Regions from separate parts of the Bacillus cereus group sp. N8 genome, predicted to be linked through region 2. Evidence: predicted binding sites of a transcription regulator. Region 2 holds the regulator's gene; the other holds the start of a gene.

Region 1 (3,423 bases), on a different contig from region 2:
GCATCATATTCCTTCTATTCTTTATCGCAAACATGCGAGATATCATCAATAAGAATTATAGAACTTCAACAGACTAGGAGTGTATACATATGTGGAAAAAGATTCATAATTACAAGTTTCATTTAAAAGATTTGAAATTTATGCTCTGGCTGTTCCTTGTCATTGGTTCCTTATATGCTTATGAATTCTTCTCAGGACTAATGTTCCACCAGGAGTTTCGCTGGCTTAAATTAATATGTATGATAATAATAATCCTGGCATTTAGGGATACTAGAAAGAAGCTTAAAAACAACGATTATAGAACGGCATAATGTAAAAGGAATCCTTTATGGGTTCCTTATTCTACGGAAAAATCTCGGCTGAATCCCATTATAATTTTATAAAAATATAAAATTATAAATCACCCCAAAACTTCCACCAAGACTTCTTTTTCAACCTAGCTGCCGCTATTTCTTCCTGGGCTGATACAATAGTACGTTTTGCATCTTGAATCTCCCTGACCATCTTCATAAGATTATCATCCCTTAGCTCTAACCTCTTTTCTATCCTTTCTTCACGTTCCTTCCGATCTTTCATGTCTTCCTTTATTAATTTATTTCTTTCTTTAATATCTTCTTCGATTAATTTGTTCTTTTGCTCTATACGATCACCTAGTCTCTTTTCCATTTCTAAAAGGTTAGCTTGCTGCACCTTATTAATCTCATCTATCATAGCGCTATATTGTTGCTGGAATTGATACTGCATTTGATAAGGAACTGGATCTGTCCCCTGGGATTCCTCTTTCTTATTATGGATTCCAAACTGCTTTGCAATCATTTTCGCAGCTTTTTCTAAAGTCATGCCATCTTGCTTACTCAACTCTACTAACTGTTCAATAAGTACAACATCAAACTCTGTATATTCCCTTCTCCCCCGACTATTCTTTCTTACATCATACCCTTCACGTTCAAGGACATCCGAATACTTTCTAAGTGTGCTGCCACTTACCCCCAAACGACTATAGACTTCATTGCTGGTATATACTATCTCAGTTTCTGACATAGCGCTATGCCACCTCCTATAAGGAAAATTCCATATCCAAGGGCTAATACCTCTTAAAATCCATCGACGAAGCTCGCACAGTCTTTGCAAGGTTTTGTCGGAAATAAACATATCCTCATAGCGCTATAGCTAAAAATCGGCTGCTAATAAAGGGAATATATAATAGTTGCAACATTCTTTATTTCATTTTTACATTATATTTCAAATCCCCTTCATAAAAGAACATAAGTTCGTGTATAATAAGAACGGACGTTCTTTTATGAAGGGGAGGAATCACAGTGTATGACTATTCAATCCTACCGAATAGAATCATCTTATGTGTTGATTTACGAAGCTTTTACGCCTCAGTAAGTTGCATCAAAATGGGATTAGACCCAATGCATACAAAATTAGCCGTAGTAGATGATGTAAATAGAAATGGTTCAATCGTTCTAGCTGCAACCCCACCATTAAAAGCATTAGGTGTAAAGAAGATGGCAAGATTATACGAGATTCCTCGCAGAAAAGATATTCTTGTTGTAAATCCAATTATGGGTACTTACATTAAATGCTCCAATTACATAACAAAATTAGCTTTGCAATACGTTCCTTATGAGGATTTCCACCAATACAGCATCGATGAATTTTTTATGGATATTACCGATAGCATCCATTTATTCGCCCAAGATCCATACGAATTCGCTATGAAATTCAAACGTGAAATATACGATCATACACGAGTTGAATGTACCATCGGAATTGCTCCTAACCCATTAATGAGTAAGGTTGCTTTAGACATTGAAGCTAAGAAGAACAAAGACGGGATTGCTTTTTGGAAATACGAGGATGTACCTGCAAAACTATGGAGCATACGACCACTTAATAAATTTTGGGGCATATCATATAAAACAGAAGAAAAGTTAAAACGAAAGGGAATACACTCTATTGGAGATTTAGCCAATTATCCCCTTAAATACTTAAAACAGAGCTTCGGCAAGATTGGAGAAGAATTACACTTACATAGCCACGGAATTGACTTTAGTCGCATTTCAGAAAAATATGTTCCTGCCACAACTTCTATTGGAAAAAGCCAAATTCTAATGCGTGACTACACAATAGAAGAATTTCCGATTATTCTACTGGAACATATTGAAGAAGTTTGTTATCGGCTTAGAAGACAAAACAAACTTGCTCAAACCATCCATTTTTCTGTCGGTTATAGCAAGAGTTATACAGGTGGCATTAGAAAAACACATACTTTAAACCGCCCAACAAATCTAACGATGGATATTTATCATATCTGTACATACTTTTTACATCAACAATATACTGGCGAACCCATTCGCAGCATAAACATATCCTTAACAAACCTACTTCAAGAAGGAGAAGAACAAATTTCTCTTTTTGATAATCTCACGAAACGAGAACAAGAAATGAAGTTAACAAAAGTAATGGATGAAATACGCACAAAATTTGGGAAGAACAGTATTTTACGAGGGATTTCCTACACGCATAGCGCTACAGCTAGACACAGAAACACACTATTAGGGGGACACAAAGCATGAATAACGCCAATATGCCAAAAGGAAGAGGAATGGTCAAATGGACTCCATTCGCAGCAATGCCTGAACAGTTTGCTGGTATTCGTGAAATCATTAAGGAGAAAAACAAAGTAACTCGGCCAATCTTAACCACTGAAGAAAAAGAACTGATTGAGAACATGTTGCTTTGTTCCTTATTATCTGAAGAAGAAATACTAATTACATATTATGAAGATGGTTATTTACTCTCTAACTATATGACTGTTGTTGGTATTGACCAGCAAAATAGTGCTGTCATATGTACCGATGCTTTTTATAATAAGATGACACTGCGATTTTCTAATATAATAGACGTAAAATAGAATCGATTTAAGTGATTAGGTTTGAATAGTTATAAAGGAGTGTATAAAATGCAAGAGAATCCGATAAGAAAGAATACAGCAAGAACAGTTATTCATAACGATATAAATAACTATCCCTATTTAAATATACCTATGATTATCAATGAGGAAGATGGAAAGCTTTATGAAATTTTAAGCGCTGGTTTTCATATTAATGATGCAGTAGGAATGATAACAACGGACGGTTTCGCTACAAATAGGGTAAATACACCGATTTTAACAGTAAAAAACAGCGATGGTAGTATTCAAATATATCGCTTACCTTTAGAACTTGAATATTGGGTACTTTCATGTATGTGTTCTGCTTCAGCAGGAAAAAGCCCGTTTCCATGTAAAGTTGCTTTTGGAATAATTGATACTAAATTTCATGTGGAATTCAAATGAAAAGGAGTAATATTTTTTGCTCCTTTTGTTGTTTTAGAATAAAGTTTGTTCAAATTAATTTTCGTACATCTTAATAT
Region 2 (3,423 bases):
GGGGTGGAATGGGATGAGTAAAGAACGGTTTCTTAAAGAATTATCAAGTCATCTTAGAAAGTTACCAGAAGAAGAGCGACAAGATATTTTATTTGATTATGAAGAGCATTTTCAATTTGGGATAGAAGAGGGGAAAACTGAATCAGAAATAATAAAAGGGCTTGGCTCTCCGAAGGTAATTGCGAAAGACTTGCTTGTTTTGTATCGCTTTGATGAGATGAAAAAAGACCCATCGACTTCAAATATAACAAGAGCTGTCATGGCAGCGGTTGGACTTAGTTTGTTTAACTTTATTATTGTGTTAGGCCCATTAATTGCAATTATAGCTTTTATATTTTCCTTTTGGGTGGGTGGTATTGCTAGTGTAGTGACACCATTTTTCGTTATTTTAAAAGTGTTCATGGGTACTTTTATATGGTTGGATCTTTTCGTTAGTATAACGTTTGTTGGAGTAGGTTTGTTGTTATGTATTGTAGCTTATTATAGTACGAAGTGGTTTAAAAGATTATGTGTGCGCTATGTAATATGGAACTTCAAAATGATAAAAGGGGAGTAGATGATGAAAAAAATATTATTAGTAGCTATCGCTTGTATCATTATTGGAGTAATAGGGATTTCACAAACATATAAAAAAGCAGTAGAAACTGTGGAGAAAGGAAATAAGGAAGAAGTTATTAAAAACGAAACGCTAAAAAATGTAGAAGTTAAGTTAGATGCTGGAGATATTGTTGTACAAAAATCTCCTGATTCCTCTTTTTATGTAAAGCAAACAGGAGACATAAGTAAACAGGAGATTCGTATTGCTGAAGATGGTGACACATTAAAAGTTATAGGGGAAATAGAAAAAGGTGTTTCATTTGATTTTTCATTTTACAATTTCGGATTTCAAGCGCCTGCATTGACTATATTAGTACCTGAACGTTCTTATCAAGAGATAAAAGTAAATTCATCCGCTGGACAAATAGAAATAAGTAATGTGAAAAGTGACCGCGTAAGTGTTGAAACACTAGCTGGAGAAGTGGATTTGAAACATGTAACAGCAAAGAGTGTGGAGGGATCTACAAAAGCTGGTGAGGTGAATTTTAAAAAAGTAATAGGGAAAGCAACAGCCAAAACGGCTAGTGGGGATATAGATATTATTGATCATGATTCTAAATATGATTTAGAGGCAAGTTCAACCGCTGGAGATGTAGATATTACTTTATTGGAAAAACCACAAGATGCAGTTGTAACTGGGCAAAGCGCTGCCGGAGATGTGACAATTTTTAATGAAGAAAATAAAAATATAACGATCGGTAATGGAAGTAAAAAGATTAGCGGTAAAACCGCTGCTGGAGACGTTACTATTGAAACGCGTTAATAATTAATGTAATGTATTCTTTTGAGTGAACGGAAATCTATCAAAATATAAAAGAAGATAACGCCCTATATAAATAAGGGGATTATCTTCTTTTTATTATTTTTAATGTAAATCACGATATACGCCAATTACTTTTCCGATAACTGACACTTGTTTTAAAATGATAGGTTCTAGAGAAGCGTTTTCCGGTTGTAGACGGAAATGGTCTTTTTCTTTGTAGAAACGTTTAACAGTTGCTTCGTTATCTTCTGTTAAAGCAACTACAATTTCACCGTTGTATGCAGACTGTTGTTGGCGAACAACAACTAAATCACCATCAAAGATACCAGCTTCAATCATGCTATCTCCAGAAATGCGTAACATAAACACTTGATCTGCTCCAGCAACGATACTAGCTGGAAGTGGGAAGTGATCTTCTACACTTTCGACTGCTGTAATCGGTAAACCAGCAGTAACTTTTCCGACGATTGGAACTTGAATAACAGATTGTGTTTCTGTCTCCATTCGGTTGTCACCTAAAATTTCAATTGCGCGTGGTTTTGTTGGATCGCGTCGAATATATCCTTTTTCTTCTAGTCGTGATAAATGTCCGTGCACTGTAGAACTAGAAGCGAGGCCGACTGCTTGACCGATTTCACGTACGGAAGGTGGATATCCTTTTTCTTGTACTTTTAGCTTAATAAAGTCGAGAATGTCTTGCTGGCGTTTCGTTAACTTTTCCATGTTTTCTAACACCTCGTTTTCTTTCGTTTTTCTTATTAATAAGTATAACATGCGAAAAAACATTCTACAAACATAAGTTCGAACAATAGGGAGATTTATGATACACTAGAGGGAAAATAAAGCGAGAAAGAAGGGTTCAAAATGAATGCAATTGTTTATGCGCGTGTCAGTACAACAAAAGAAGCGCAAGAAACATCATTATTGCGTCAAAAGGATGAATTATTGCATTTAGCTGAGCGCTATCAAATGAATGTGATAAAAGTGATTGAAGAGCAGGCTAGTGGCTATACAATTGAACGTGATGGTATATTAGAAGTATTAGATACAATTCGAGATGAACAAGTTGATGTACTTTTAATACAAGATGAAACGCGTCTTGGTAGAGGGAATGCGAAGATTGCATTAATGCATTGTTTACATAAAGAAGGAATAAAAGTGTATACACATACGCATAATGGTGAATTACAACTTTCGGATTCTGACTCGATGGTGTTGGATATAATTGGAATTGTGGAAGAGTATCAAAGAAAGATTCACAATTTAAAAATTAAGCGTGGCATGCAAAGGGCGGTAGAGAAAGGATTTCGTCCGGAGAATAATTTGAAAAATCGTCATTTAAGTATAGGACGTGAGAAAAAAGAAGTGCCAATTGAGGAAATTGTACGTTTACGCCGGAATGAATTAACTTTTGAAGAAATTGCAGCAACACTTCGTGGTTTTGGTCATGATGTTTCAAAAGCAACTGTACATCGAAGATATGTAGAATATACAAAGCAATTGCTTGATAAAGAGGACTAACTATTGTATGATAATAATCAGTTTTGAGTAGAAGGGGGATTCGAGATGCCAAGTCACGAACTCATTGAACGCATTAACTTCTTAGCGAAAAAAGCAAAAGCTGAAGGCTTAACTGAAGAAGAACAACGTGAGCGCCAATCGCTACGTGAACAATATTTAAAAGGATTTCGTCAAAATATGTTAAACGAATTAAAAGGAATTAAAGTCGTTAACGAAGAAGGCACGGATGTTACACCGACGAAATTAAAAGCTCTAAAAAAGCAAGATAATGCAAAATTAAATTAAAAGATGGGCATAGCCCATCTTTTTTGATATTAATAGAAAGATACATGAGTAATAGCTTTCCAGTTGTAATACTACTTCAATCGTTTCAGTACATAGTGAATGATGAATTTAGACATATCTATTGATATGTCTTTTATTATGCGCTTGTTTAGAAGTTAATAAGTGAATAAACCGAATCTGTTGATCCGGTTCCAGTAGAAGTAATGATTACGAGAAGGGTGTGTATGTAGTATAAGCATATTGAGGAGAATATACGC

The links. The regulator LexA, encoded in region 2, represses DNA repair genes until DNA is damaged. The targets are predictions, from matches to a motif close to CGAACATATGTTCG.
Region 1: a site for LexA is predicted at 1,261-1,274, ahead of JDS80_RS29935 (Y-family DNA polymerase). Genes of this name have one in related genera too.

Annotation. Positions count from the first base shown of each region.
Region 1 covers NZ_JAEHBK010000073.1:376-3,798, reverse strand. The annotation lists gene JDS80_RS31795 (hypothetical protein) at 1-77, shown strand, start outside; gene JDS80_RS31790 (hypothetical protein) at 90-311, shown strand; gene JDS80_RS29940 (DUF3967 domain-containing protein) at 394-1,041, opposite strand; gene JDS80_RS29935 (Y-family DNA polymerase) at 1,320-2,585, shown strand; gene JDS80_RS29930 (YolD-like family protein) at 2,582-2,923, shown strand; gene JDS80_RS29925 (hypothetical protein) at 2,972-3,346, shown strand.
Region 2 covers NZ_JAEHBK010000003.1:379,827-383,249, reverse strand. The annotation lists gene JDS80_RS08330 (PadR family transcriptional regulator) at 1-21, shown strand, start outside; gene JDS80_RS08325 (DUF1700 domain-containing protein) at 14-556, shown strand; gene JDS80_RS08320 (DUF4097 family beta strand repeat-containing protein) at 557-1,360, shown strand; gene lexA (transcriptional repressor LexA) at 1,463-2,083, opposite strand; gene JDS80_RS08310 (YneB family resolvase-like protein) at 2,225-2,881, shown strand; gene JDS80_RS08305 (DUF896 domain-containing protein) at 2,927-3,166, shown strand.